One region of the Pseudoalteromonas carrageenovora IAM 12662 genome, then DNA from elsewhere that is predicted to be linked to it. Evidence: predicted binding sites of a transcription regulator. Region 1 holds the regulator's gene; each other region holds the start of a gene.
The links. The regulator LexA, encoded in region 1, represses DNA repair genes until DNA is damaged. The targets are predictions, from matches to a motif close to TACTGTATNNNNATACAGTA.

Region 1 (10,653 bases):
AAAATGAAAGTTATCCTTTTTATCGCCTGAGTCAGTCAGTTCTTCGGTTTTTAGCTGAGCAAAGTACTCAGCTACCGTATCGAAAGACTCAGGGTCGTTATCGGTAATTTCGTCATACCAAAGGTAGGTTTCGTCACTCCACGAGCGAAGCCAAAGTTTTTCGTAAAGTGCTGAGCCTGCTTGGTCTGGGTAAGGCTCATTATTATTAAACGGATCGTTACCTGTGCGCGGTGTTTCGCAAAAGTTTTTTAAATCATCCGATGGCTCAAATACTCCAGCAGTCCAAGTTGGGGCTGAACTAGCAGGGGGGGGGACTACTGGGTTTGGTGTTGTATCCATGCTGCTACCACCGCCACAGCCAGCAAGCGTTAGGCCTGAAAGTGCAGCAATAATAGCGAGTGATGCTTTATTATTTTTAAACATACAAAACTACTTTTTGTAAATAAGTTGTTTAAAATACTACAACACCCGCCTATTTATTCAACGTATTTGGCCCTGATTTATGTAAATGAGTGTACAAACCAGGCTTTTTAGAGCTTGCTTGCGCTACTTTTATTAGCAAACGCTTGTCTTTGCCACGCATCAAATAGCTTTTGTTGTTTGTTTGATATTTTTAAACCGTATGTTTTTTTCATATAAGCGTAGGTGTCGGCAATGCGCTTACGGGCATAAAATGGTGGCTCTACTACGCGTTGTTTAAAGTTAACTTTTACTTCGCAGCGGCCATATTGTGTAGCGTTTTCGCTAAGCATACCAAAGCGATAGTTAGAGCGATCTGCGTTAATTTCGCCAATAGCGGGGGCTAAGTTGTTTATGTCGGCTTCCATTTTCCTAAATTTAGCACTGACCTTTCGGCAGTTTTTGCGTCCGCCGTCTTGCCAGCATTGTAGCTGGTGGCCAAACTCCCACGCGGGCACTATATGCTCCCATTCAATACGTAAAGCGCGCTGGTTTACTTTGCCTGAGCGGGTAAATGTATTACGAGGCACATAACCACAACCCGTTGGATCTGGCACTAGTTTTTTACCTTGTTTTTTAATGTCGCAGCCGCAGTAGAGGCTTTTGGCGTTATTAGGCAGGGTTTTAATTAAGTGTCTTTTAGCCGTTGAAAAACGGGTGAATTCTTCACTCGATGCCGAAAAACAAATACAACAAGCCACAAAGGCTAAAATAAATTTAAGCATATCCATCACATACGTGAACTACAGGAGGCGCTAGTTTAAAGCCTTGAAATTAAAATATAAACCTATTTAAAAATCCTTTTAAGCCTTAAGTTTTGCAAAAGTAGCAACATGCCGCATAAACAAAATAGCACGCTGGTGGCTGCAAAGCTGATTAGTAACGGGTTGTTAAAATCTTCTCGCTCGTCGTAATCCATTATGTGCAGCATCCAAAAAAAGTCGAATATACGCCATAGAGTGCTGCGAACAGTAATTACTTTGCCGTTAATCGCATTTAAATACAGCGTGGTATTAAAGGTGTCGTTAAATTGTACTTGCCACACATTTGTTTTGTATCCGACCTCTCGAGTACCTTGTTTTAAAAGCGTTGTACTAATTGGCTTAGCGTCGATGAGTAAATGAGCCTGCGCATTAGCGGTAATTTGTATTTTAGTGGGTGGTTCAAAAGGGCGACCCGTTAAACCATTAAAGCTTTGCTGTTCGGTATTATTGATAACAGTAATAAGGGGAGTAGTTAAAAAGTTTTCAAATATTATTTGAGTGGGGTTGGCCATTTGTGAAGTAATATCATCGAGTGATGCAGGGTAGTCTGCTTGTGTAAATGGGTTTGTAAGTGTGCGTTTAGCAAGGTGTTTGCCGTGCACATAGTCAAGTGGAATAGCGCTCATAACTAAGCCGCCTAAAAGCCAAGCTAAAACTTGTAAGGCAAGTAAATAGCCTAGCCACTTATGTAATTTGCGTGCACGCTTAAATATTTTTTTGCTCATATTTATCTTCTTATTATTTTTAGCGTTAGTTTATTATAGCTTCCCACGCTTTTGCTGCGGCATTTTGTCGCAGTTTTTCATAAGTTTATAAATATGAGGCTTTAATGACATCAATAGATTTTAGTTAATTTTAGCTTTCACGCAGGGCATTTATTAGCTCTTGTTTGTTCATTTTAGATCGCCCGCTAATACCCACCTCTTTTGCTTTGTCGTATAACTGTTTTTTTGTACGTTGCTCATACTGAGAGGCTTTGCCGCCTTTAACAGCTGTTTTATGGGTATTGCTATTGGCAATACGTGCTGCTTTTTGTTTACTCATGCCCTCATCGCGAAGTGCATCGTACTGATCGTCGTTTTTAATTTGTGGACCATGATCTACCATTTTAATGCTCCTTAAAAATCGTTACTTACACAGTGTGTGTATTAATTTCATTGTTTAATTGTAAAACTAAGCAATTAAGCCAGCTTAATTAAAACGAGCAAGTTAGGTGCCAAAAGCGTTAAAAAGTGCATTTATGAAGATAAAGCAAGGATTACTGCTTTGTTAATTTGGTATAAAAGTAAAACTGCGTTAAAGTTTGCGATGAAACTATAAGAGGGTAAAAAGCAGACAATGTCGGAAATTCAATTTTTAAATGTAGATCTAGAGCTTGAGTCTAAACATGATATTAGCGCCTTAGTGGCAGACTTAAAGAAAAACGCGACGGTTTTGCATTATGATAAAGACGAATATCGTCAACTTGCGCGTATTGAAGCCTCAGGTGAAATATCAACACCAGATAAAGCTATTAACCACTTGTGCGAGCTTATTGAGTCGTGTTCACGTAATGCGCTTAAACAATGGCTAAGCTGCTCGCGAAGAACGTTTGATATTGGCTTTGAATCGGGCACGTCACCTAAGTGCTTTAACCAAGCCCTACATGCAGACACACTGCTCCGTATATCTGCGATTGGTGCAGGTATGGAAATTACGATTTATCCTATCGAAAAATAAAAAGAAGTAATTACCTGCGCTCTACAACTGCTGCGGTCATTTTTGATACGCAGCATAGCTCATTGCGACTATTTGTTATTTTTATTTCCCACACAGAACTACGTTTACCTATATGGAAAGCCTTAGCGGTTGCAGTTAAAGTACCATTGCGAGACGCTTTTAAATGGCTTGCGCTAATTTCCTGCCCTACACAATAAAATTTTGTAAAGTCGACAACAAAATTAGCAGCATAGCTTGCTACTGTTTCAGCAAGTACTACATTTGCACCACCGTGAACCATACCCATAGGATTATGATGTTCAGGTATGGCAGGCATAGTGGCAACTAGGTAATCATCACTAATTTCTGTGACTTCAATACCCATGGTTTTCATTAATGTGCCTTGGCCGTCAATGCCTTCTTCTAACTGTTTGCAAAGCTCTAAAGTGATGGGTTGGTGCCAAATACTCATGATTACTCCTTTGAATTAAAACCAAGTTTATTGCATTTCATAAATGTGAATTTTATAAATGCCTAAAATGTACACACATGCTTTTAGTTTAGCTATTTTAAAGCACAATTTAAATTTGCGATTTTTATTTAACTGTATATACTCACAGTTAAATGTACTGTATGGAAAACCAGTTGTATGCGACCATTAACGAAACGCCAAGCTCAAATACTAGAACTCATTAAAGTTTTTATTAAAGACACTGGTATGCCTCCTACACGTGCCGAAATAGCGCAAACATTAGGTTTTAAAAGTGCTAATGCAGCAGAAGAGCACTTAAAAGCGCTTGCTAAAAAGGGTGTAATTAAGATGAAGCCAGGCGCCAGCCGTGGAATTCAATTAATTGAAGAAGAAGAGCCAGAGCAGTTAGGCCTACCACTTATAGGGCGTGTTGCTGCAGGTTCTCCTATTTTGGCGCAAGAACATGTTGAGAGCCACTGCAAAATAGACCCTTTGATGTTTAAACCTGCCGCCGATTTTTTACTTCGTGTAAATGGCATGAGTATGAAAGACATTGGTATTATGGATGGCGATTTACTGGCTGTACATCGCACTCAAACCGCTGAAAACGGACAAGTTGTGGTTGCACGAGTAGATGAAGATGTAACCGTAAAACGCCTAGAAAAAGCAGGCCGTAAAGTATTATTACACGCCGAAAACGAAGAGTTTACGCCAATAGAAGTAGACCTTGAAAATGAGTCTTTTAATATTGAAGGCTTAGCGGTAGGTGTAATCAGAAACGCCGATTGGATGTAATTTCTAGCATATATTAGATAGTAAATTTATAAATGCGCACTTTTTAGTGTGCATTTTTGTTTTAACAACCCACCTTTTAGCAATACTAAAGCAGACATAAAGTTATCTAAGCTGTAAACTTTTTTGCACTCGTACTTAACTCTTCTTTTATGTGATACACCCCCTATTTTTGCTCGTTTTTTGATTATTAAATTTGTATTTATGTTGGTGTAATTAAGGCTAATTTTAAAATACAACTTGTTTGTTTTTTATACTGAAACTTGCTTGTTGTATGTTTTTTAGCTAATTGTTAATTTGCTGGGCTAACAATAACTCACAGCTTTTAGTTTTGAGAACACACAATATACACAAAATCTTTGTTGGCACAGCAATACCAATTGAAACAAATAAGATTGGTTAAATAATAAAAATAACGAATAGGCGTTTAAGCCGTATGCCTCTTCGCTTTGCACTCGCAATAGCATCAAAGGAGCCGTCACATGGGTAAACTGACCTCTACCTTGTGGTTTGTATTGATTGTTTTTCCGCAGCATGTAATGGCAAATAGCCAATACAATATGCGCAAAGGCGTAACCGATATAAGCAATAATGTATATCAGCTACACATGACCATATTTTTAATATGTTGTGTGATTGGGGTGATAGTGTTCGCAATTATGTTTTGGGCACTTATTCATCACCGTAAATCTAAAGGGGCAGTACCTGCCCAATTTCATGAAAGTACTAAAGTAGAAATACTTTGGACTGCCATCCCATTTGTTATCTTAATTGCCATGGCAATCCCTGCCACTAAAACACTTATTGCAATGGAAGATGCCAGCAAAGCTGATTTAACCATTAAAATTACGGGTTCGCAGTGGAAGTGGCATTACGAATACATGGGTGAGGATGTCGCGTTTTACTCAATTTTATCTACCCCTCAAGATGAAATAGCCAACCTTGCAGATAAAAATCCAAATTATTTGCTTGAAGTTGATAAGCCATTAGTGCTGCCAATTAATCAAAAAGTACGTTTTTTAATGACCTCAGATGACGTTATTCACTCTTGGTGGGTACCTGACTTTGCTGTTAAAAAAGATGCAAACCCCGGCTTCATAAACGAAACATGGACCAACATTAACGAAGAAGGTATTTACCGAGGACAGTGCGCTGAGCTGTGCGGTAAAGATCATGGCTTTATGCCAGTGGTGGTTGAGGCAAAATCGCAGGAAGATTTTAATGCTTGGCTTGCTGATTCAAAACAAGCAAAGCAAAAAGCGGCATTAGCCGATGCAGCTCTGCTTGATCAAACGTTGCCTAAAGAAGAGTTAATGACTTTAGGCGAGCAAGTGTATATGGCAAGTTGCGCCGCGTGTCATCAGCCAACGGGCATGGGCTTACCGGGCGTATTTCCTGCACTTAAAGGCAGCCCCGTTGTGCTTGGTGATATAAAAGATCACATTGATATTGTGATCCATGGTCGCCCTGGTACTGCAATGCAAGCTTTTGCTAAACAACTATCAATAAAACAACTTGCGGCAGTCATTACCTACAAACGCAATGCGTGGGGTAACGATACGGGTGATGTAATTCAACCTAGTGAGATTCAGGCAGCACTTGATGCTGATGGGGAGGCGAACTAATGAGTAGCATAGTAGAACAATCTAACGCCAATGAAGCTCACCACGGTCATCATCCTGCAAAAGGCTTTAAGCGCTGGTTATATACAACCAATCATAAAGATATTGGCAGCTTATATTTAATTTTTTCGCTGACTATGTTTTTAATTGGCGGCGCTATGGCTATGGTCATTAGGGCCGAATTATTTCAACCTGGGTTACAGCTAATTGAGCCTCATTTTTTTAATCAAATGACCACTGTACATGGCTTGATTATGGTATTTGGTGCGGTTATGCCAGCCTTTACCGGCCTTGCTAACTGGATGGTGCCATTAATGATTGGTGCGCCAGATATGGCACTACCAAGAATGAATAACTGGAGCTTTTGGATATTACCCTTCGCATTTTTAATCCTGCTGGCTTCTTTATTTATGCCTGGCGGTGGGCCTGCATTCGGCTGGACTTTTTACGCTCCCCTTTCAACTACTTACAGTAACGATAATACTGCGTTGTTTGTATTTGCCGTTCATATTATGGGTATCAGCTCAATTATGGGGGCAATCAATGTAATTGTGACCATAGTTAATTTACGTGCTCCGGGTATGACATGGATGAAGCTTCCGTTATTCGTGTGGACATGGCTAATAACTGCATTTTTGTTAATTGCTGTTATGCCTGTACTTGCGGGAGCTGTGACCATGGTACTCACTGATAAATACTTTGCTACTAGCTTTTTCGATGCGGCCGGCGGTGGCGACCCGGTTATGTTTCAGCACATATTTTGGTTTTTTGGTCACCCTGAAGTATACATCATGATTTTGCCAGCTTTTGGCATTATATCGACCATAGTACCTACCTTTTCACGTAAAAAACTATTTGGTTATGCGTCCATGGTGTACGCCACCTCATCCATTGCGCTACTTAGTTTTATTGTATGGGCTCACCACATGTTTACCACAGGTATGCCGGTGGCTGGCGAATTATTTTTTATGTACGCAACGATGCTTATATCGGTGCCAACTGGAGTAAAAGTATTTAACTGGGTAGCGACCATGTGGAAAGGCTCAATTAGCTTTGAAGTCCCCATGCTATTTAGTATTGCCTTTATTGTGCTGTTTACCTTAGGAGGCTTTTCTGGGTTGATGTTAGCCATTACACCTGCTGATTTTCAGTATCACGATACGTACTTTGTGGTGGCGCATTTTCACTATGTATTAGTAACCGGGGCCATCTTTTCGATAATGGCGGGTGCTTATTACTGGCTGCCTAAATGGACCGGTAATATGTTTAATATTACCTTGGCTAAATGGCATTTTTGGCTATCGCTTGTCAGTGTAAATGTACTGTTTTTTCCTATGCATTTTGTAGGGCTTGCCGGTATGCCCAGGCGTATTCCAGATTATGCGCTGCAGTTTGCCGATTTTAACGCCATTATTAGTATTGGTGGGTTTGCATTTGGTTTATCGCAGCTTTTATTTGTGGCCGTGGTAATTAAGTGCGCCCGAGGTGGCGATAAAGTGCCTGCAAAAGTGTGGGATGGTGCCGAAGGTTTAGAGTGGGAAGTTGAATCGCCAGCGCCGTATCATACCTTTTCTACACCACCGGAAATTAAGTAATGACTCACGCGCCGCTACTTAAACGCTTAGTACTTATTTGCATAGGTATGTTTGCTTTTGCTTTTGCCTTAGTGCCCTTATACGACGTATTTTGCGATGTAACAGGGCTAAATGGTAAGCCATCGCTTGAGCAAGCAAAGCTAAGTACACAGGTTACTCAAAACCGAGAAATAGGGGTGAGTTTTACAACCCATGCGCAAAGTGGCGCGCCATTTGTTGTTAAGTCAAAAGAATACAGTGTTGCTGTTAAACCCGGTGCTATGCGTGAGGTAATGTTTAGCGCTAAAAATAACAGTAACCTCGATAAAGTAATGCAAGCTGTGCCCTCGGTTTCTCCCGGTAAAGCGGCTAAGTATTTACATAAAATTGCCTGTTTTTGCTTTGATCAGCAACCGCTAAAAGCAGGGGAGGAACTTGAGTTTAAACTACTTTTTTATGTCGATACCGCATTACCAACCGATATAGAAGAGCTAACTTTATCGTACACCGTATTTGATATTAGTGAGCAGCTAGTAGCGAGCAATAACTAGCCTGCATGTCTAGTGTAAAACTAGGAGCAAGTAACATGAATCAAGAATATGAAAATTACTACGTACCAGAGCAAAGCCCGTGGCCAATAGTGGGCGCTATTGCTTTATTTTTTATTGCGGTAGGTGCTGCATTAACGGTTATGAGTGCCTCAAAAGAAGGAGGTGGGAGCGGCGTTTACTTGCTATACGTTGGTATTGCCGTGCTTTTATACATGCTTTATAGCTGGTTTAAAAATGTAATTACTGAGTCCGATCAAGGCTTATATTCAGCGCAAATGGATCGTTCGTTCAGACAAGGTATGAGCTGGTTTATTTTTTCTGAAGTAATGTTTTTTATGGCCTTTTTTGGCGCTTTATTTTACGCCCGAATACTATCTGTGCCTTGGTTAGGTGGGGCTGGCAATAATGCGATGACTAACGAGGTTTTGTGGCCCACTTTTGAAGCGGTTTGGCCGCTAGTGACAACGCCAGCAGGGGATACAACTCAAGCTATGGGTTGGCAAGGCCTACCGCTTATTAATACGCTTATATTACTCGCTTCATCGGTTACTTTGCATTTTGCCCACGTAGCAATGGAAAACAATAAACGTACGACACTTAAAGTATTTCTAGGGGCAACTATTTTATTAGGTGTTTGCTTTTTGGCTTTGCAAGTTGAGGAGTATATACACGCCTATAACGATTTAAATTTAACGCTTGATGCCGGTGTTTACGGTAATACGTTCTTTTTATTGACTGGTTTTCATGGCATGCATGTAACCCTTGGCACTGTACTGTTGCTGGTTATTTTTTTACGAATATTAAAAGGGCACTTTACTAAAGATAAGCATTTTGCATTTCAAGCTGCTGCTTGGTACTGGCATTTTGTAGATGTGGTATGGCTATGTTTATTTGTATTTGTATATGTGCTGTAGCATTTATTGGGGAATTATTAGCTTTAATAAAGCCAAATTTAAGTGCGGCAATTACCATAATTAATACAACAACCGAAAATATCACGCGGCGGCCTAAAAAGTGAGACATAGGCCGTCCATTTGTTTTACCCGATACCATAATAAATAAAGCTCTAAATAAGTTAAAAAGTATAAACAATAACAACAGTACGATAATAATTTTAATAATCACTGGGTTGAACCTTATGCAGTTAGTTTTATGGCACAAACAAAAGCTTAGCTCAATAATCACACTTTGTATGGTGGCGGTTGTGGTACTTATTTGTGTGCGCTTAGGGTTTTGGCAGCTACAAAGAGCTGAGCAAAAACAGCAGCAGTTAACGGCTATTGAAAAATTGCAAACCCAAGGTGTTATGAGTTGGCAGCAACTTACTAATTTACCATCTAACTGGAATAAAACAGGGGTGTTGGTTGAATTAACTGGGGCATTTATTCAAGGGCAATATTGGCTGTTAGATAATCAAGTTTATAACGGGCAAGTCGGATACGACTTATTAATCTTGTTTAAACCAGCAGATGACTCCCACACTATTTTGGTAAACCTTGGCTGGGTTAAGGCTCCGTTATCTCGAAGTGAATTACCAAAAATAAAGCTTCCTACTAAGCGCTTTACATTAATTGCACAAATAAAAGAGAGCAACCTCAGTGGCTTTACGCTTGAACGCGAAGCTGCTCCCTCCAATATTAGAATTCAAAATATTGACCTTAATAAGCTAAGCCAAACCAGTCAGCAAAAACTCGTTAACTACATGGCTTATAGGCAAGGTGAAGGGGATGAATTAGCTACTCCTCATTATAAAGCTGTTGTTATGAGCCCGCAAAAACATCATGCCTACGCAGTACAGTGGTTTTTAATCGCCATTGCTTGTGTATTCGTGGCTGTTTTTGCAAGTAAAAAAAGGACACAAAATGAAAAATAAACCACTTTTATTATTTGTAATCTGCTGCGCCATACCACTAGCTCTAGCATATGGTGCACTTAAATTTGATTGGTTACCAACGGCGATAACAAATCATGGTGAGTTTTTAAAACAAGAAGTAAAGCTTACTAATTGGCAAAAAAACAGCCCCAAACAGTGGACGATTGCTCTAAATTACTCCGCAGAGTGTAACAGTGCATGTAATGAACAACTAAGTGCGCTAGATAATTTATATGTGGCATTGGGTAAAAACCAAGGCAAGGTCGATATGGCGGTGATGGGGATCGTTAATGATAAAAAACTGCCTTGGAAAATGATAAGCGGCCAACAAAATTTAAAGCCAGCCAGCTTGTATTTAATCGATCATATGGGGCTTGTAGTTCTTGAATATCCTTTTAAAACGCAGCCACAAGAAAACCGTTTAGTACAAAAAGGTTTATTAAAAGATCTAAAAAAATTACTTAATTATTCTCGTTCGAGCTAATTGCTAAGCTTACTTAAGTTGGAGTATTTAATGTATAAAAATTATAAAAACTATGTATTAATAACAGGCTTACTTGCTTTAGTTGTAGTGGCATTGGGTGCCTACACCCGACTAAGTGATGCAGGCCTTGGTTGCCCAGATTGGCCCGGCTGTTATGGTTTTTTAACCGTCCCAAAACATGAAGCTGATATAGCACTCGCTACTCAAAGCTACCCCGACATGATGTTTGAAACCGCAAAAGCGTGGAAAGAAATGATCCATCGTTATTTTGCAGGTGCCTTAGGTTTACTTATTTTAGGTTTGTTTATATTGGCCTTTTTAAAGCGCCAATATCCAACTACACCCGTTAAGTTGCCTCTGGCTT
Region 2 (10,653 bases), on a different contig from region 1:
GAAAAAGCCTATAAATACGCTACAGATCAATTCATGAGATTAAACTCAGGTTCATCTACTCCTGATATGCAACTAATTTATGAGGTTCCTGAATTTATTTCGCCGGAGAATTATTCAGAAAAAGAATTGAATAAAGCTATGAATGAGCAAAAAACAAAATTTGCGAACTATTTTGGTATACCAGTATCAAAGTTAGACCCATTTATTGCTCATATGGCTGTCGTTTTTGATTCAGATCTTTTCAGTGGAGGTATTACTACTTTCGATACAGATGAAGATATGGAAACAATAACAATTTTCTGTGAAGAAGCATGTAGTGGTGGAACAACTTCGGGAGGAGGTATTGCATTGAGTCTTAGTGTTTATCAAGGTGCAGTTAATGCAGGCATAAGTCAGTACACAGATTTCCAAGTTGAGTTTGTCAAGAAGTCAACAAATGATAAAGTTTCTACCGAAGTGTGGAGATACAATAACTTTTCGGGCGCTTGGAGAGAGAGTGTTATTTCTAAGCCTTGCCCTACCTGTTCTTATAATTAGAGCAGCTAAATTCAAGTTTGAAAGCTAACATTTATGTTAGCTTTTTTATTACTAAACCTTTTAATTTACTAAATTAGCAAAGCGAAATAATACAGTAGAAGAAAAGGTGTATGGCTCACGAATAGCTCCATATTGGGAATTATTATTTTAATACTCTAGCATGTTCTTGTCCAATAATGAGTTTGCTCGACCGTCTGCTACTCGTTCACATAATACCCCGATATGCAGCTCATATAGCAATCTAGTTTAACGCTTTCAAAAAACAGAAGTATATTTCCGATAACTAACTACGAAGCCCTAAAAACGGAAGTTTGCTTCCGAAATATAGCAATATAATCTTATAAACCGGAAGTTTACTTCCGTTTTGTACCTTAAGATTATGAGCTAGCCGGTATCTAGTGAACTTCTCATAGCTTGTTAGACACTGATGTTATACTGTTTCTATTTCATGAAAGTACAACCCTTTTATCCCGTGTTCTTGAACGATGCTATATAAGCTACTTGTAGCATCTGTAGTAAAGTATCGAAGTCCAGCTTCTCGTACTCTAAATAATTCAGGATTTTCAATCGCACTCTTGTCGAATACCATCTTTTTGAACTTTCTAATTCTACTTGGTTTACCATTTTTGATATTTCGAATGGAGTGTTCTTCACTAAGGGCTTTCTCAAAGCCTACAACATTAAATGCAAACCACTTTTCACCTTCTAAATTGCATTCAAGCAGCTCAACGTTTTTGCTAAAACCGTTTAAAAATAAAGGTGAATATTTAGGGGATACTACAATTGTTGAGGCACCCAAACCGGCTATATCAGGTTTTTTTAAGTTTTGGTGGGCAATACTAGGCTCTACCAACCAATCAACGCCCAACTCTCTCCAATTGTCTCTCATGCTCATACCGTCGAACATTAACAACTGGCCCTCGGTCAATTGAATTGTTTGTTCGAACCCCGTTTCATTAAGTAAGAGAAACTCATCAGGCTCGACACTCACACTGTATACTTTATTAAATTTGTCTGTCATCAAGCATTACCTTGTGTCAATAATGTAGTAATTGGAAATGTACCATCCGCAAGTTCTTCACCTATCTCTTTCAACGTTTCGATAATACCTTGTCGACCTAGGCCCTCAGCTATCGTTTCATTAAGTAAGAACTCAATATTAAAGTAATATTTTCCTGTGTGAATTTTCGAATGAGGATAAGCATCTGGGAGGATGTCCATTGGAACATGCTTTTGAAACCGAGGTAAATAGACACCATTTGCTTCATGGTCAATATCAATACCGAACGCTGCTAATCTAAGCCTTGAACGGGCTGCGCGCATATCATTCCAAGACACTATATGATGAGCTGCTGTATTCTTTGGTTTATTTCCGCGCCCAGCCTTCGCCATATTTGCGGCTAGCTTTTGAGCATGCTTTTTCATATGCTCCCAACGTACATGGCGTGAATAGATTAAGTCGTCAGCTGAAATAAAGCCCCGCTTATACTTAACCGAGTCTATAATCTCTCCACGATAATGTATGGAAAACGCATGGGCTTGGGCTTTAGCTAAACCACGGTCGCCCGTTACGAGAAATAAATCGTTTTCAATATCTTGAATAGTTACTTCATGTATTTCTTGACGCATAAAAACTCCTTTTAAATATTGTTTCTAATATAGATATTTATACAGATATGTACAAGCTTGAAAGTTTTATTTGAATATACAGTACTTCAAAACAATATAGTTAGAGACCCATACTCTCACAGCGGCTTTTAACTACATCATTTTGATTCTTTTGTAGCTTTGAAATCTTCTAAGCTCTGGTGCACTCCCAAGCATCAACAGGATGCATTTTATCCCAAGCATTCATTAGCTGGCGTTGTGCTTTACTCATGCTGTATCGTTTATAGGCGTTTTCGATATACAAATAAGTACGTGCAATTTTCCCTCTAGCTATTTCAGGTGGCTCAGCTTTTCTCTCGTCGATTTTCATCGCACAAAGTCCGAAGTCGCTTTGAGCTGCTGGAAGCATAGTAAAGTTATGATTGCTTCTGAGAGCATTCACAGCGCCTATGGCCGGATAAAGATTAAACATATCAGCTTGCATAAAACGATATTCTGTATTTACTTTTTCAGCACATCGACGCCCTTTAAATGACTTCCCCTTACTATTTACACACTGCTTGTGCCCATCTCGCCATTCACTAAAAGTCCGACCAAAGTTTTCTGCTGGAACAACGTGCTCCCATTCAATTTTTTTAGCTCGTTTGACGTACTTTATTGTAGAAAAACCCTCAGGTGCGGTTACTTTTTTACTAGCATCAAATGTCGCACCACAATAAAGGGTAATGCGGTGATTGTTATAAACCTGCTTTTCTAGAAGTCGTTTAGCTTTGCTGAAAGAGTCGATTTCTTGATTTGCTGAAGAGGCAGCAGAGAAAATAAGTATTGATAACAGTGTAATTGTGGATGCCTTCATTATGATTCTTGATACCTATTTTGGTTTAAATATGTCACATATAATAAATGAGTTAATAAGCTAGCTCTCATTTGTGGTGACTAACAATTTTAGTTGTAGAGCTCAGATATTATACTCTTTAAATTAAATGGAAAAGTTACTTACCAGTCCAAGTATTGTCAGTTTTGTACTGCCCAGAGCAAGCGGTGTTATATGCAAATTGGCCGGTAGACTTATCTCGACAACGCCAAACTAAGTTGTAGTTACCATCATAAAACTGGTCCCACGCATAACCAGAAGAATAGTTATTTGACCCGCCAGCTTCTGCCGCAGCAACAGCTAAAACGACGACACCTACCGCAACAACTGCTGCAACAACGCCTTGAGCGATTTTTTTTCTGTCTTGCGCGGCTAAAATCTCACATTTGTATTCGGTGAGTGCTCTATATTTAACTTCTTTGTTGAGCGCGTAAATATAGTTCGCTTCATCAGTATCCTCAGCGACATAACCTTTAGTGAGGATATCTTTATCATTAAGGTAGTTTCGACACACTTGAGCATCTGTTAATTCAGAGTCACCGGCAATGATGGCGTGTCTAGAGGCTGAACAGCCAGTAATAAAGCTAAGTATCAGAAAAGATACAATAGTGTTTTTAACTAAAGTCATTAGTAAATTATTCCATAATTAAAATAAGCTTTGAGTAAGCTCATAATTCCTTCGCTAAATTTTAACAAACGGAAGCAAGTTTTACTAATTGTTATTAAAAGGGTTTTTAATATTAAAGCATGTAATCTGCTTACATCAGCTCTGATAAAGCTATCATCTTCACAAAAAGAATCTTGGCTTAATCACAACCTTAAATTACACTGTATATATAAACAGTGTTTGAGGTATGTATGTTCGTTATTCCAATTTTTATTGAGGCAGGGATTTCGGGGTTTGAATCCCCAGCAGCAGAATACACAGAGCTAGGCATTTCTATCGATGAGCTAATTATCAAGCATCCTAACGCCACATTCATAGGGCTGGCCTCAGGTCAATCGATGCAAGATGTAGGGATATTCGATGGAGACTTGCTCGTTGTTGATAGAGCTGAAGATGTAAGTTCAGGCGATGTAGTCGTTGCGAGTTATAATGGGTCGTTTGTTTGTAAAATAATAGATAAAACAAACCGACTGCTAATCTCAGCATCCAAAAGCTACAAATCCGTTTATGTTTCACCTGAAGACGACTTTAAGCTCGAAGGTGTAGTCACGACCAGTATCCGCTTACACAAAAACAAAATAGAGCTCAGTCGATGTTTGCCCTCGTAGATGCTGTCGCTTTTTACGCGAGCGCGGAGAAGGTATTTGACCCTTCGATTCGCTCAAAACCGGTTGTAGTACTTACAAATAACGATGGATGTATTTGCGCCATTTGCCCTATTGCAAGAAAGCTTAATATCCCTAAATTTCAGCCTTTCTTCAAGATTAAAAACTATTTAGAACAGCACCATGTCGTGGTTCGCTCTTCTAATTATGAGCTTTACGCTGATTTAAGTGAAAAAATGATGACTGTTATAAACAGATTTTGTGATGACCATTATGTTTATAGTATTGATGAATCGTTTTTACGATTTACGGGGTTCTCTAAAATCATCAATGACTGGGCTGACTATGGACATACAATACGCCGAGCTGTGTGGCGAGAAACAGGTTTACCTGTTGGGGCTGGCTTTGGCACAACACCTACCCTAGCAAAAGCGGCCAACCATGCAGCAAAAAAACTATCTGGGTACAACGGTGTGGCCGTTATTAACGATGAAAAATCTCGTAAAGAAATACTTATGCGCATGGATGTGACTGATGTCTGGGGTATCGGCTCTCGTTTAGGAAAAAAGCTTAAGTTAATGCAAATTAATACTGCCTGGGACTTGGCTTGCCAAAACCCTAAAGCAATGAGGCGTATGTTCAGTGTTGTCGTAGAGAGAACGGTCAGCGAATTAAATGGTATTGCCTGCTTAAGTTGGGATGAAGTAAAACAAGATAAAAAAGAAATATACTCGACTAGAAGTTTTGGTGAAAGAGTCACTGATTTAACAACGTTAAAATCAGCCTTAGTAACACATGCCGCCATTGTTGGACGAAAACTCAGAAGACAAAAGTCATTAACAAAGCGTATAGTTATTTTTGCGGCCAGCTCGCCACATGAAGATGAGCACTATAAAAAATCACTTCTATATGAGTTTCCCATACCAACATCAGACACCAGCGTTATAGCTAAAGCTGTTTCAGCGGTCATTGATGAAATTTATAAACCGAATACGCGCTTTTATCGCTGCGGTATAGGCGCGGTAGAATTAGAAAGTGAATCATTTCAACAAGCCGATATGTTCTCTGTGAGTGAGGATAAACCTAAGATGATGGCATGCTTAGATACTATAAATAAACGTTATGGTGTAGGAACTTTATCAATAGGCAGTGAAAAGCTAACACAGACTTGGAATATGAAGCGGGCTTTCTTATCGCCACATTATACGACTCGTTGGACAGATATCCCTATAATTAAATGTGATTAAATTAATTAGGTTAAACCAAATATTGAATATAATAACAGCGTAATTGTTCTATACAATCAAAGAGAACCTTTGTTGGTAATTTATTTATTAAAAATCTATTTTTACTTTATGCATTAACTTAATCACGGCGATTAGTGAACACTGATAAAAAGTCAAACTTAGCTTTGTTTTAATAAGTAGGATTCTAATTCTGCTCCGTAACATTACTTATCACCTTTTTATGAAAAATAACTGGACTTAAAGTGTAGTGATGGCAGCTTTAAAACCGAAAGTTCAGGGGCTATAAATTACTGATTAATTGTAATGAAAACAGTTGAAATTATAGATTTATTAAGTTTTACTAAACCTGATAAAAGGAATAAACAGGACATATTATGGAAAAAGTATTTGCAGTTTTAGTTGATGGTGAGAATTTTAAATCAGAAGCCTTTCCACGGGTGCTAGCCGAAGTTGAAAAGCACGGTTCAGTAGCGCTGAAGTGGGTATACGCTGACTGGACGAACGGTTGCAGTAAATCATGGGAGAATGTTCTGGAGATAACCGCCTCTCGGCCCAAACAACAGTTTCACTATACTAAAAAAGATGATGCTGACCATGCCTTGATTATGGACGCAATAGAGTTAATTAATAATAACAAGCGTATAAACTCTGTGTGTTTGGTTACCAGTGATGGCGGTTTCGCTAGTTTAGCTCAACGTATAAGAGAATACGGTATTTACAGTATGGTTATAGGTGAGAAAAAATCACCCAAGAGATTAATTAGGGCTTGTGAAAACTTTGTCGATATAAATAACATAGATTTTGACGATATAATTGAAACTGACAAAGATCTTGATTTAGAGGCTTTATTAATTAAAGCATATAACCGTGCCGAAATTGATGGAGAAGCTTACCTAGGGAATTTTGGAACTGCAATCAAACGAATTGACCCCTCTTTCGACTATCGTAATTATCAAGTTGCTAGTCTCAAGAAACTTATAAAAAGCTGTGATGATATTTTCCATATTACCCAAGAGACTAATGATCGCTTTTATTTCACTCTTAAGATGAAATTAGAAGGTGTCGAAGGCAAGCTTACCAAATGTTTTAAAGGTCAAGGGTATGGTTTTGCTAATTATAATAAAAGTAAGTTTTTTGTTCATAAAAGTGAATTCATTAACCCTGAAGATTGGAAGAATGTAAATCCAGGCTCAATAATCAAGTTCCAATTTGACGAGAAAAATTCGAAAAATGGGAATGAGATCCGTGCTTTAAATATATCCATCGCTAGTTAACTAAACAGCCATAACAATGCTTTTCGACTATATTTTTGGCTTATGTCATCTATAGTCGTAAGCCCAACTACTTTTTTATAGTAAAAAACAAGCCGTAGTATTTATAACAATAAATATCTTTAGGCTACCCATTTCACATAGTTGAGGTTAGAGCGAGTAGCGGACGGTCGGGTAAACTCGTTTTTGGACATTTCTGAGTTAGATCATCAGCTCTATTTTTTGGCTTCAAATAACCTCTGATATTGCAAATAACCAGTACTCGTTGCTGAGGCTGACAGTTTTTCGCTCGTTATTGGACAAAAAGAGCTTAAGGTTATTATATTAATCAATGGTAATACTCATTAGATTTTGTAGGGGAAACGAGGGAACTTAGCTGATTACCTCGCCCTGATTAACATTAGCTAGTACTGGTCAAGACTAAAATTATATTCATCAATATTGAAATCATCATAGTGATTTTCTCGAGTTAAAACTGATACAGAACAGAGATAAATATCTGGCTTATCTTGTAACTCTCTTTCTAACCATGCATTATTATTGTGATCGAATATGGTACACGTGCCATAAAGTGATTTGATTTTTTTGGGGTGAGATAAAGAATGTACTGAAGGCCAAAATATAGATTCTGCAATCTGTTTCTCACCCAAAAAAAGTGATGTTTGAAAAGCATTATGCTTAGCGCTGATTTTTTCATCAGTAAGCGGTATATACAGCCCTCTCGATTCAAGATCAATTTGCCAATACCCTATCCTTGTAAGAGGATGAATAGTACCAAATAATGGGTGGCAGTTATCATACTTACTGTAAGAGCTAAGTTTGATCTTAAATTGTAAATCAGTCCTTAGTTTATCTCCAAAACTAAATCCAATATCACCACGTGATATATTAAAATCCACATCATATTGATTTGTTTTTTTCGCTAAAAGAATCGTTATATCGATCCACTTGTTTGAATCAATCTTGAGAGGAAACGACAACGCTCCAAGATCCAAAACCTCACTATAATTAGTTATACAATTACCTAAATATTTACGTATATTACTTTCAGATACATCTTGACCAAACTCCCATTCAGGTAGCCAAACTGGCTTATTCTGAATAGATGTTACATATACAGGCTCTACAGGAAAAGCAAGAGTAGAAACAGATTCTGAATAATCACGAGGCATGCCAAATACGTTTTCCGCTATATTTAGAACATTGAGAAATGCTGACCGACCTCGATGACTATTACGAGTAAAAAAATTACCAGTACTTTTACGATCACTACTCAGGAAATAATCAATATTATCCCAACGAGGTTTTATTCGCTCACAACTGCTTATCCATTCTGAGTGATATAAAATCAAGAAAGGAATTCCAGTTTTTTCTTCTAGATTTTCTAATTCAGAATGGAAAGCTAGTGGTACTTCGGTTCCTTGCGCTTTCTGAAAGCCAAAATCATTTGCATAATCATTAAAATCAGGTACGAGTTCTTTTGCATATTCACCATAGCCATCAATTTTCGACAGTATTACATCTAAAATCATATCTGAGAGTCTAGAGCGAGCTTTTATATAAAAAGCTATATTTTCTTTTGCTTCATAGCCTTTCTGCTTTGCCAACCAGAATACCACTAGTATTTCAACAACTTCTGATTCTAATAATTTTCTTGCTAATTCAGCAAGCAATAGCCTCTCGATGTTAACTGTATGAGTTTTGTCACAGAGTAAACCAGCTATTTGGCTAGCAACTTGGAGTTTAATTTTAGGTACAGGCCAGGCAAGTCGACTAATCAATATATTTGCATTTTTTAAATCTTCGGATTCCCCAACCACCCATGACCAATTAGGTTGTACTAAAGGTAAATTAGCAGTTTCTTTTTCAATTTCACAAATCATTGATAAAGCTAATGAATTAGCTTCATCTACTCTATTAGCTTCGGCTAAGAGGAATGCTAATGTTTTATTAGGGATGATTAAATTACCTACCTCTTTGCTCCAAGGATCAATCTGAGTGGTAGTTTTAGACAAGAATTCATTAACTCTGCTTGGATAATGTTTAGCCACCTTTTTAAGTCTATCAAATGAAGCTTCTGAAGTCTCATACCAAGAAGACCAACCTCGCATTTCGACTTGAGCTTTCACAAGTACGTTAAACGCTTTCCGAGGTCCATATATTTGTCTACAACTAACAAATAAAGGGTCTAGAAGATATTTAGAATTCCCTAGATCTAGCTCTTTTTCCAATAAAATAGAATATAGATGATTTACTAACTCTGACTCTTCTCCTCTAGTAAGCCAGAAGTTATACCACATTAAATAAAATTCTTTCGAAGGTCGGCAAGTTAACAGAATATCAAATTGGCTAGGAAGATAATCAGCAGGATTTAACTTACTTTCATCCTTCGCTACATCTTCTTCTTTATTTTCGTCTATGGAAATTTCAATACCAGAGCGGTTTAACTCGTCAATTATATTTTGAGCAGATAAATCCCCATCACCTGCTCGACTCGATATGATTTTCAACTGGTCATTCGTTAACCCAGTGAAAGAAAGTGCTTTCGCGAAAATTGATGAAAGATCTGTGTACTTCAAAAAGTATTCAAGAGAAGTATCTGCGTGATACCACTCTCCGTCATTGACTTCTTGATTGTATTTTGAAGCTATTGCAGAAATATTGTATTTAGCGCTAATCCTAGCAATATCAGATAAAGCAAACCGAGTATGGTCACCATCAGTAAACTCGCACACATTAAAGGCTAAAGGAGCTACCCGCTCTAATAAATTGACAGCCTTGTCAAGATCTCTATCCGCAATGTATTCTATAGCTTCTATAGTATCATTAATCGTCATGTCTTTATGGTGTACATAGCCTAATACGTAATCCCATGACAGCTTAGTGTGCCATTTCATCGAATCATAATTAGCATGACGTAAAGCAATTGAAGCTAGTTCCACATTTCTATTTGTTCTTGCATTCGTATCCTCTAATGTATGAGCTTGGTGAGTAATATCTTTTTCAATTAATAGATTTACAGCTTCATCAGTAAGTAAGTTGTCTCCACTCTCATAGTACCAAAGCCTAAACCATTCAATGTCTAATACATCAATTTCGAATGCATTTTTTAATATGGTATAATCAATCTTACTTCGACTGAACACTACTGCACAATTTGCTGCGATACGTATCCAATCTCGCTTAAATTTAATATCTTCTCGCCTTATGTTCCAATTTGTTGAGGTGCTTTCTTCTATAGCAGTGCTCATGAAACATAAGTCATCAAAAGTTACTTCTCCGTGTTCTATAAAAATCTCAGAGAACATATCAGCAAAAATACAAAGCTGTTTGTAATATTTAGACAGATCGATTCGTTCACGTTCTACGTTTACAGAAAGCCAGCAGAAGTCACCACTGGCATTTAAGCGAACAAGTAAACTTTCATAAAACCACTCATCGTAAGAAACTTTAGGCGTTATATTACCCCCCCCGACACTGTAGATTGTAGAGATTGGTAGTTGTTTAACTTTACCTACTTCCTTATATAAGATTGATAGATGACTATGTTTAAAATTATTAAATTCTTTCCAAGCTGTTAAATCTACCTCTTCCACAATACTTAACATGATCGTCGCAGTTTCGATTAAATATTTAGTGTTTTCATTGGTAACCTTACTATGCAACTTGATTAATAATCTTAAGTCACCCTTAATTTTTAAAGCAGTAATAAACTCATTTATATATTCGGTAGGCCATTTAAGTATGTGTTCATTATTGCTTAACCATGCTCCATCAAAACACTCTGTTATCACAGATGCTCGAATAAGAAGTAAATCGTCAGAACGGCTATTACTTTGCATTC
Region 3 (10,653 bases), 1.2 Mb from region 1:
ATTATGAAATGGGCCTAAGTGGCCCATTTTTTGTTTTTATGATCCGTTCTTTGTTTATGCCAATCTAAATAACCCTCAATCATTTTGAAGTGCCATACCTAGCGTTTGCTATGTGATTGCCTAGAAGGTTAGGTAACTACATATGTGCTTAGTATAGCTTTCATTTTTAAATGATTAGCAAAGCGAGTCGAATTTTTCTGCACACATTTTAACTGTCACTTCATTCAACTCGCCAATAAAGTAATAATGCATTTCTTGATATTTTATCGCCACCTCAGCTTCACTACATAAGCTTAGCCTTTTATATAGCTGTTAACATTTGCATAACATAAAATAGTATTATAGTGTGTGTAAAATAATAAAAATAAGTATCGCAAGTTATGCCAATAAATTACTCAGATCATGCATTACAACTAAGTTTAAAAAGTTCTAAGGTACTTATTGTGGAAGACCAACTACTAACATTAATTGTACTTAGAAAGGCATTGTCGGATCGTTTTAATGTAATGACTTCTAGAAGTGGTGAAGAGGCTATAGATTTATGTAAGTTAGATCCGCCCGACCTAATACTTCTAGATATCAATTTAGAAGGTATTAATGGAATAGAAACCTGTTTAAAACTAAAAAATACTTACGAAACTCAAGATATCCCAGTTATATTTATTACGTCACTCGAAAGCGAAGAGGGGGCATGTTGGGAAGCTGGTGCCGTAGATTTTATAAAGAAACCGACAAATCCAGAAACACTATTTAGAAGGGTCAGAGCCCACTTAATGATTAAGGCTCAACATGATTTACTTAATCAAAAAGTGTTTATTGACGACTTAACTCAAATTTATAACCGACGCTACTTTGATACCCACTTTATAAAAATAGAACAAAGTGCATTACGTGAAAATGCAGACTGTGCACTGTTACTAATAGATATAGATTACTTTAAGCAATACAATGACACTTATGGCCACGTACAGGGGGATGCGGTATTAAACTTAGTTGCCCAAACAATTACTAAAAGCTTACAACGTCCTGCAGATTTTGTATCAAGATTTGGAGGGGAAGAATTTGTTGTTGTACTTCCCCATACAGGTAATAAAGGCGCTAATTGTGTAGCAGACAAAATAAAAAATAATGTAATGCAACTAGGTATATTGCATAAACACTCAGAGCATGAATTTGTAACAATTAGTATTGGTGGCGCAACATTGCAAACGCGCGACAATAGTAAAAATACATTACAGTTAGCAGATGAAAGAATGTATCAATCTAAGTTTCAAGGGCGTAACCAAGTCAGTTTTTAGCCCCTTTTTAAGTTATAGTTTTGGTTATGGGAGAGTCATACGCTGTGGCATTTTTTGTATTTTTTACCACTGCCACAAGGGCAGTTATCATTTCTACTCACCTTAATATCAGCTACAGGAAGTATAGTCCCATCGATATAACGCCATTTATCGTCCTCTTTTATAAATCGTGAGTGTTCGTGAAGCTCACAGTATAAATTTTGATAAAAATAATGCGCTTTAAATTCAACACTTCCTTGAGAGTCATCGTAGTTTGTACTTACTACGTCTAAACCTACAAACCGGCAACTATTTGCAAAATCTTTAATCTCTTTTATAGGGTTTTCCGCTTTTTTTTCAGAGGCATAAGTATGATAAACATACTTTGCATTTTTTGTAACATAAGCACTATAGCGAGAACGCATTAATTGCTCAGGATTAGCGGCTTGTTGTGACCCTATATGAAGGGGCTCGCAGCAGTGGGCATAATTCAGCCCGCTACTGCAAAAACATTGAGTGGTATTTGGTAAAATCATAATAACAGTACAGAGTTTAAAACATTAGTTTATCAATCTTATTGTGCTAGTGGTATCTCTGTAATTGTCGAGTCTTTTGTAAAGCAATAAAGCTTCGTTGCAGTTTTACTTAAATCTAAAGAAAGGCTATTAAGCAATTGATTATTTACTATATCGGTCCACGTTATTACAGCCGCAAAATTACCGTTATTCAACGCAGAATTCAAAACATACTCTAAATTTACTAAGTGTTTTTGTCTGATAACTAGCAACTTACTTGTATCAATAGAGCACGAGTCGAGTAATGCTCTACTAGGAACATGATCAGGAGCAATCAATAATGTCCATGCGTTAGAGCTATTATAATGGTGCAGCACTTTTAAAAGCTCAAACGTTGCTGATATCTCATCTTCAATTTGAATTAAGTTTACACAATCACGTTTATCATCTTGCTTATAACTTTTAACTGTTATTACGGTAATAGGCTGTAACATAAATATCTCACTCACTGGGTTTTTATACAGTACACGTATACAGTAGTTTATACAGTGCTTCTGTGCAAGCGATATTTGCTATTTATTTGTACAGTTATTCAGTTTTGTTCTTTCTCATTCGGTTTTGGAATGGTTTGTCACACGTCTGGAATAAAGAGCCCTATGTGGCAAAGCTTGTAGTAATGGTATTGCTGTTCCTTATTTGGGTTTTTCTCATAAGGTTTGGAATTTAGTTTTAGGCTTAAACTGATTAAAACACCAAATAAAGATCCTAAATTAATATTCCATACTGTATTTTTCTTGATTTAATACGGTATGGATAGCGTTTATTGTTTAAACTCGTATTAAAAGAATGTTCTGAAAGCTAAGCTATCTGATGTTAAAAATGTAGTAAGGCGTTTATCAGTGATAACCGCTCATTGAGATTGGCTAAATATCGTCGTTAATTGATTGGTTAAATGCGCTTTGTGCATATATTCATGAAAATGAGCGCTGCGCGCAAATTGGATTATTTAACTTTACCTAAAAACTTTAGAAAACTTAGTGATAGTAATACCTTAGGTAATTTGTTAAAACTATATAAAGTAGATAAGTGAGCGTTAAGTCGGCAGAAATATGCGCGATGAGCGCACTATTAAATTGTTAGGTTTCCAAGGAAAGTTCGCGATTTTATGAAAAACAGCTGTTTTCTTCTCTTTTTTCTAAGCCTAATATTTAGTAATAGTGCTTTAGCAAGTAATCAAAAACTTTGCGATGCACTTTATGAATACCTGAGGGCTACTACGTCAAATAACTCACTTCGAGTTAAGCTGATTAATGATTGGTCTAGCTTTTCAAAACAATGCAAGTCTTATGAGTCCAGTGTAGCCGGGGTATTTTGCAAATCATTAATGTCACACACCTCTACCGAATTTATGAAGTTAAATTTAATAAGTGTATTGGAATGTGCGAATGCTGACATTGCTTTCAAAAACCTAACAATCGAAGAAATGTCGGGTAGCCTCACAATTTATAAAATCCCCAAAATAAATGAAAATATTGAGATGACAATCACTTTTTCTTTTGGGTATGTGGATGTAAATGACTTTGTTGAAATCTCGACTCGATATGAGGAGTTTGACTAGAAACCTAACAAGTCAATAAATCAGGACTAAAATCAATTGGCTTTATGCTCCTACGTCGCTAAAGTATAACCAATTAATTTATAGCCTATTATTGAGGCGTTGGTATGACTCCCACTGTCAAGTTAAACGCACTGATCCCTGCCTAACTTTTTTAAGCCATAATTACTTTAGCTCGAATTAGAGCGAGTTAATACATAAGATGAAGCAAGTAATTTCGTCGGTTATCTTGCTGATATTCGTTGGTTATTACTATTTCTAGCAACAGAGCAGACCTTACTTATTCCGTCGTGGCACCTGTCTTCAGTCTATGTTCGTGGTTCAATGCAGCGTTAGCTGCATTGTCATCCTAACGCCGTCGGTGGTTGTGCCACACCCGATGCTTGATCCCATGCATTAACTCTAATTCGTTTATCATGCGGGTACTCTTGCCAATCTAAGTTTTGCGTTCACTGGCGTAAGTACCACTTCTTTTGCAATGGCCCATATGTACGCAATCATTTCTCGGGCAATTGCGGTGACAACAAGGTTGTAGTGTTTCCCTTTGGCTATCATTTTTTTATAGCGCTTGCAGAGCCTAAGTTGTGCTTTCCACGCAATATCAATAATGTCCTTTGGTAAACCTTCTTGTCGTTTTTGCATATCTGTCGATATATTTGCCGCATACCGATAAGTGTGTGCACCTTCAACGAGAAGGCGTCTTGCTCGGCCGTTTCCGCATTTTGTGATAGCGCCAATATGGCGTTTGCCACCACTCGAGTGTTCACTGGGTACAAGACCGAGATAACTCATTAATTTACGGGGATGGTCGAAGCGCGATAAATCACCAAGCTCAGCCACAACGCCGGTGGCGACCAACAAGCGAACACCTCGCATTGCTTGTATTGCTTTAACAACGGGATAATAACGCCATTGATGGACGTGATGTGTTAGTTCATTGTCTAGTCTTTCAAGTCGGCTTATTCGCTCGGTAATTGTTTGTAAAAACTCTTGTAAGACAATGTGCTGCGCGGGATGTGGCAGCACAAGCTCAGTGAGCCAACGTAAATGTTTTTGTGACCAATTTGCGGTGCCTTTGTAATTAATATTATTGCGAAGCATCAACGCTTTTAATTGATATTTAGCATCTTTTAAATCTTCCATGGCTATTTCGCGTGCGCGAGATAAATCGCGTACGGCTTCATCTTCAGGCTCGGGAACATAGATAGGTGTTAAATCTTCAGATTTAAGTAATTTAGCGAGCTTAAGGGCATCACGTTTATCGGTTTTAATCTTCTCGCCTGGTTTTTTAGGAATAAGAGATGGGGCAACCACATAACAGCAATGGCCAAGGCTTGTGATTAATCTGTAAATCCAATAACCACAAGGGCCTGCTTCATAAACAAAGTGTAGCGTTGCGCCAGGGTATTTAGATTCAAACTGACGAACAAGCTTTTGAACGGCCACTTTGGAAGAAGAAAATCGACCAAGGTGAACAGGTTGAGAGCCTCTATGTTCTTCAATATAGGCGACTTCATTGAATTCTTTATGTGTATCAAGTCCGATAAAAAGTATGCTATGTTTGTTCATGTTAGCCTCTGCTGTTTAGTTAATTGACAAACTAATTATGGCTCTGGCTTTGAATTAAGCTAACCCACGAAAAGCGGAGGCTAACACCGTGTGGGAGTCATTATGTCTATGTACCTAAATATGAATCTGAGATCGTTTAATCAATTAATAATAAGTTTGTCTGCTGGAATTACAGCGTTAGACTTTGCTTTTTTACCTTCAAAAGATGGCATATTTTCATCATTATATATTGTTCCTATTGCTTTACTTTTAATCTTTGTATTGTCCCTATTAACATCTAAACGTAATTACAAAACCGCAGCTTTTAAAATAGTCCTCGCCTATTCAATCTATAGCGCAATGTTTGTTGGTGTTTTACTTCCATTTGGGCAAGCTATTTCATTTTTAATAGAGTCAGATTTTAATTTTCAAAGTTGGCAAAATATATATGGTAAATGGGCATTAATACAATTTGGTTCAGGTATTGTATTTAGTATAATTTCGCTCTATGCATTTTTCGGTTTAAAGCGTAATATCGTTAAATAACAATAGTCTAGGGTTACGACAGTTCGCTGTTGGCACACTAGCGAAGCTTGCCAGAGTACGCCTATAAAATTAACTATATCCTTAAACCTTTAATGTACTTGAGTGGCTAGCAACGTACGGGTGAACCCTTCCAGCGTTAATTGAGAAATTAGCTTAATTCCAGCATTGAATGGGAAATATTCCAAATTCCTATTGGAAAATCACTTATTAAATCCTCGCCGTATATAGATCCTAATTCCAAGCTTGAATGAGAAAGAACAGTTTAAAACTAGTGAAGTTAAAAAGTTTAAAAATAATCACTTAAAATCAATCGGTTACATTTAATTTAATGTGAGTCATAATATTTATATTAGTTGATATTTTTGTCAAAGGTGCGATGGCGGGTAGAGATAGATATTTTTATACAGTGTTTTATGCTCTATACAGTGTTTTATGCTCTATACAGTATTAAGCAAATGATTAATTAATCGATTTGAGGAGCATTAGGAATAAGGTGTGCGTACTGCAGCTGATGAATTTGCTCGTATAGGTTGGCGGCATAGCATTGAGCATCTTTAAATCGTTTAGTTTCTATATGCTTTCTTAGGTCGTTAACTGCAGCGCTAGCGGGTTCATAACCTTGGCTGCTAGCAAGGCTTAACCAAGCCGCAGCATGAAATACACTTTGTGGCACGCCTTCACCTTTTACAAAAAACAAACCTAAATAAAACTGTGCTCTTTGATTACCTGCCATTGCCGCTAGGCGCATCCACTTTGCAGCTAATGGAGCTTGTTTATTTTTTAAATAATACAGTGCTTTATTTAGTGTGCTTTGTTCATTATTTTTAGCATTAGCTACTGCAGGGTTGTTATCGGGTTGAGTAACAAAGCCTAAAATATTATCTAATTGTTGTTCTAAGTCGTGCCCGCTGGGTGTTGTTTTTAGCATATTGATTCATTTGTTATTTTAACTGCTTCAATAGTTTAGTATATCGCAAGGTAAAATGTCCTGTTAAAGATGATTTTTATGATAAAATCTGGCTACTTTTTACTATTACAAGCTTATTATGTTCGAAGCCTTATTTAAACTTAGCGAAAATAACTCAACAGTTAAACGCGAATGCGTGGCTGGCCTTACTACCTTTATCACTATGGTTTACATTGTATTTGTAAACCCAGCCATGCTTGCAGAGGCTGGAATGGATCAAGGGGCTGCATTTGTTGCTACCTGTATTGCTGCCGCAATAGGCTGTTTTATTATGGGATTATGGGCAAATTACCCGTTAGCGCTGGCTCCTGGCATGGGGTTAAACGCCTTTTTTACTTATGGTGTTGTACTGGGGATGGGTTATACCTGGCAAGCTGCGTTAGGGGCTGTATTTATGTCGGGGTGTATATTTTTATTTTTGAGCTTATTTAAAGTCAGAGAGTGGATTATTAACGCTATCCCTTTGGTATTAAAACGAGCCATTGCAACTGGTATTGGTGCTTTTTTAGCGTTAATTGCATTAAAAAATGCAGGTATTATTGTCGCAAGCCCTGCAACTCTTGTTCAATTAGGTGATATCACATCGGCAGGTCCATTATTAGCAATATTAAGCTTTTTTGTTATAGCAGCACTTTTATACCGCGATTTTAAAAGTGGTGTACTCATTAGTATTTTACTAGTGACTGGCATTGCTTTAAGTTTAGGGCTTGTTGAATATCATGGTGTGATAGCTATGCCGCCTTCAATTATGCCTACTTTTATGCAACTAGATTTTGCCGCGGCTTTTGAGCTTTCGATGCTAAGTGTAATCTTTGCATTTTTATTTGTTGATTTGTTTGATACCTCTGGAACTTTAGTTGCTGTTACTCAAAAAGCAGGACTCGCAGACGAGAAAGGGAATATGCCGCGTTTGGGTCGTGCTTTAAGTGCAGATAGCTCTGCAACAATTGCCGGTGCAATGCTTGGTACTTCAACTACAACGTCTTATATTGAGTCAGTAGCGGGTGTTTCTGTTGGTGGACGAACAGGCTTAACGGCTGTAGTTGTTGGCATATGCTTTTTATTAATGATGTTTTTTGCACCCCTTGCACAAATGGTACCGGCGTATGCAACAGCAGGCGCAATTCTTTACGTTGCTGTATTAATGCTACAAAATCTAAAGTTTGTAAATTGGGATGATATGACTGATGCAATTCCTGTTACTGTTGTATTGTTAATGACTCCACTTACTTTTTCTATTGCACATGGCATAGCGCTTGGTTTTATATCTTACACTGCGGTTAAAGTACTGTGTGGTAAGAAAGATCAAATTAGCATTAGCGTTTGGATTTTAACGGCATTATTTGTTATTAAATTTGCGTTCTTATCATAATAGAATAAAACGGTAATCATAAAAAACCCATACAAATTGATTTGTATGGGTTTTTTAATATTTGTAGCATGGATATAAAGAGTCGATAAGTTATCGCTGTTAATAACACCATGTATTATTTGGCAAACCTAATTTACCATTTCTTTTTAGGGGCAAATAAAACATCCAGATCGTCTTGTTCGGCTTCGGCTTTCTTTTTAAGGGCACTTGCATTAGAGGCTCTTAATTCAACACTAATTGCTTCTAGGTAGCCTTCAACTTCTTGGCGTTTTGATGTTACATACTCATCAGAGTAGGTAACAGCACTTAATGTTGCATATGCTTTTTCAAAATACTGTCTTGCTGAGCCAACCATGCTTGCTGAGCGAGCCGATAGACCTCGTTTTATTTGGCTTTCAATATTTATGCGTAATTGTAATTTTTCAAGACGTTTGTCCTCTACAGAAAAAACCTGACTATCAACACGGCCTTTACTGTGCTCAGAGCGTAAAATTGCGCGCAGCTTTTTTATACCTTGAATCAAACTTACCAGCTGCTTATCATTACTTGGTAATGCTAAAGACTCGCTATTATTACCTTGTACAGGGTTTGATAAGTGAGTTTTTGACTCGCTTAATCTACTTTTAAGCGCTTTAGAATTTGGCGAGTTTGAAACCATTGTATTTAATGCTTCATATACGCGGCGTTGTAATGCACGAATTATATTTTCGGATAAAGGAATATTTGCACTATTCATAAGTGCTTCTTCGGTTTCTTCAATAATTGCTTTTTGTTTTGTTAACTCTTTGCGGCGTTCAGCTTCTTGTTTTTCTTTATGTTGCTGCACAGCACTTACCCACAGCGCTATTACTATAAGCGCGACTATAAGTATTATTATGATAGAAACAATCATCTTTTAATTCTCTGATTCATAATCTAATTTGCTTAATCTTACATTAATTATACGTTAACTGTGTAGCTTTGCGTTGATAAACTTAAAAATACCCAGTTAATTAGGGTTTAGCTTTCTTAAAGTGTTGTAAGACGAAGGGATTATAAGATTAACCTGAATAAACATCGCTACCTCAAGCATATTTATTATGCTAGCCTTGAGTACTAATCAGATAATTGCATGCCTTAAGCACTAATGTGGCTTTTTATTCAAATAACACTTGGTTTTAACAGGTATTGCCTTTATAAATAATATGAATAACAACGTTAAAATTTGCAGCCATGAAATTACAACAACTCAGATACATAGTAGAAGTACAAAATCATAAATTAAATGTTTCAGCCACCGCTGAGAGCTTATTTACCTCGCAGCCGGGGATTTCTAAACAAGTACGAATGCTTGAAGATGAGTTAGGTGTACAAATTTTTGGTCGTAGTGGAAAGCATTTAACGCATGTAACAGGTGCTGGCGAAGATATTATTAATATTTCTCGTGAAATATTATCTAAAGTTGAAGGGATTAAAGCGGTAGCAAACGAACACACATTACCTGATCAAGGTAAGTTAAATATTGCAACCACACACACTCAAGCTCGTTATGCTTTACCAAATGTTATTCAAGGTTTTATGAAAAAATACCCTGCGGTATCACTGCATATGCATCAAGGCACACCTCAGCAAATCTCTGATGCTGCAGCACGTGGTGATGCAGATTTTGCAATTGCCACTGAAGCACTGCATTTATATTCAGATTTAGTTATGTTGCCTTGTTATCATTGGAATCGCAGTATAGTGGTGGCTAAAGATCACCCACTTGCCAAAAAAGCAGATAATTTAACTGTTTCTGATATTGCACAATACCCTCTAATTACTTATGTATTTGGTTTTACGGGTCGTTCGGAGCTTGATAAGGCATTTAGTGCTCATGGTCTTGAACCACACATTGTATTTACCGCAACCGATGCAGATGTTATTAAAACCTATGTACGGCTAGGGCTCGGCGTAGGCGTTGTTGCGTCTATGGCTATTGATCAGTTAAGCGATACAGATTTAGTGTGTATAGATGCTAGTCACTTGTTTGAAGCAAGTACGACTAAAATTGGCTTTAGAAAGGGCAGTTTTTTGCGTACGTATATGTATGATTTTATTGAACGTTTTGCCCCGCACCTAACGAAGGAGCGAGTAGAGCGAGCAAGTTTACTGCGCAATCAAGAAGACGTAGATAAACTTTTTGAAGACATAGAGTTACCTGTTAAGTAGCCTAATTAATCCGAGCTCTGGATAATTAAATTGAACGAATAATAAAAAGCCGCCCATTTTACAATAGGCGGCTTTTTGATTTTATCGCATTTAACATTCAATAATATTTACAGCTAACCCACCACGTGCGGTTTCTTTGTATTTAGTCTTCATGTCATTACCGGTATCAAGCATCGTTTTAATTACTTTATCAAGCGATACCTTTTGCTCTCCACTGCCACGAATAGCAAGGCGTGATGCGTTTATTGCCTTAATAGAGCCCATTGCATTGCGTTCAATACAGGGTACTTGCACTAAGCCACCAACAGGGTCGCAGGTAAGACCTAGGTTATGTTCCATGCCAATTTCAGCGGCGTTTTCAACTTGTACAACATTACCGCCTACTATTTCAGTAAGTGCACCCGCTGCCATTGAACACGCAACACCTACTTCACCTTGACAGCCTACTTCAGCGCCTGAGATCGAAGCATTCTTTTTGTATAAAATACCAATAGCCGCAGCTGTTAATAAGTAGCGTGTTGCTATATCGCGATCCACTTCTTTAATAAATGTGTGATAGTACATAAGTACAGCGGGCAATATACCAGCAGCGCCGTTAGTCGGAGCGGTAACAACACGGCCGC

Region 2: ALFOR1_RS20285 (LexA family protein) is a predicted target of LexA. The motif match lies at 3,846-3,865, and genes of this name have one in related genera.
Region 3: ALFOR1_RS06130 (SulA-like leucine-rich domain-containing protein) is a predicted target of LexA. The motif match lies at 2,312-2,331, and genes of this name have one in related genera.

The regions. Positions count from the first base shown of each region.
Region 1 covers NZ_LT965928.1:159,318-169,970, forward strand. The annotation lists gene ALFOR1_RS00785 (S41 family peptidase) at 1-423, opposite strand, end outside; gene ALFOR1_RS00790 (endonuclease) at 531-1,190, opposite strand; gene ALFOR1_RS00795 (hypothetical protein) at 1,247-1,948, opposite strand; gene ALFOR1_RS00800 (DUF7218 family protein) at 2,079-2,330, opposite strand; gene ALFOR1_RS00805 (hypothetical protein) at 2,562-2,942, shown strand; gene ALFOR1_RS00810 (PaaI family thioesterase) at 2,953-3,393, opposite strand; gene lexA (transcriptional repressor LexA) at 3,571-4,188, shown strand; gene coxB (cytochrome c oxidase subunit II) at 4,668-5,810, shown strand; gene ctaD (cytochrome c oxidase subunit I) at 5,810-7,402, shown strand; gene ALFOR1_RS00830 (cytochrome c oxidase assembly protein) at 7,402-7,932, shown strand; gene ALFOR1_RS00835 (cytochrome c oxidase subunit 3) at 7,968-8,846, shown strand; gene ALFOR1_RS20645 (DUF2909 domain-containing protein) at 8,749-9,117, opposite strand; gene ALFOR1_RS00845 (SURF1 family protein) at 9,071-9,805, shown strand; gene ALFOR1_RS00850 (transmembrane cytochrome oxidase associated protein) at 9,795-10,289, shown strand; gene ALFOR1_RS00855 (COX15/CtaA family protein) at 10,320-10,653, shown strand, end outside.
Region 2 covers NZ_LT965930.1:102,412-113,064, forward strand. The annotation lists gene ALFOR1_RS20260 (hypothetical protein) at 1-537, shown strand, start outside; gene ALFOR1_RS20265 (hypothetical protein) at 968-1,558, opposite strand; gene ALFOR1_RS20270 (AHH domain-containing protein) at 1,558-2,166, opposite strand; partial or broken gene ALFOR1_RS20275 (endonuclease) at 2,267-3,001, opposite strand; gene ALFOR1_RS20280 (hypothetical protein) at 3,138-3,647, opposite strand; gene ALFOR1_RS20285 (LexA family protein) at 3,878-4,294, shown strand; gene ALFOR1_RS20290 (Y-family DNA polymerase) at 4,279-5,538, shown strand; gene ALFOR1_RS20295 (NYN domain-containing protein) at 5,913-6,812, shown strand; gene ALFOR1_RS20300 (ATP-binding protein) at 7,214-10,653, opposite strand, start outside.
Region 3 covers NZ_LT965928.1:1,322,349-1,333,001, forward strand. The annotation lists gene ALFOR1_RS06120 (GGDEF domain-containing response regulator) at 444-1,298, shown strand; gene ALFOR1_RS06125 (YchJ family protein) at 1,334-1,813, opposite strand; gene ALFOR1_RS06130 (SulA-like leucine-rich domain-containing protein) at 1,852-2,286, opposite strand; gene ALFOR1_RS06135 (IS110 family RNA-guided transposase) at 3,822-4,976, opposite strand; gene ALFOR1_RS06140 (hypothetical protein) at 5,079-5,501, shown strand; gene ALFOR1_RS06145 (SEL1-like repeat protein) at 5,965-6,429, opposite strand; gene ALFOR1_RS06150 (NCS2 family permease) at 6,548-7,840, shown strand; gene ALFOR1_RS06155 (hypothetical protein) at 7,974-8,732, opposite strand; gene cysB (HTH-type transcriptional regulator CysB) at 9,053-10,030, shown strand; gene ALFOR1_RS06165 (L-serine ammonia-lyase) at 10,121-10,653, opposite strand, start outside.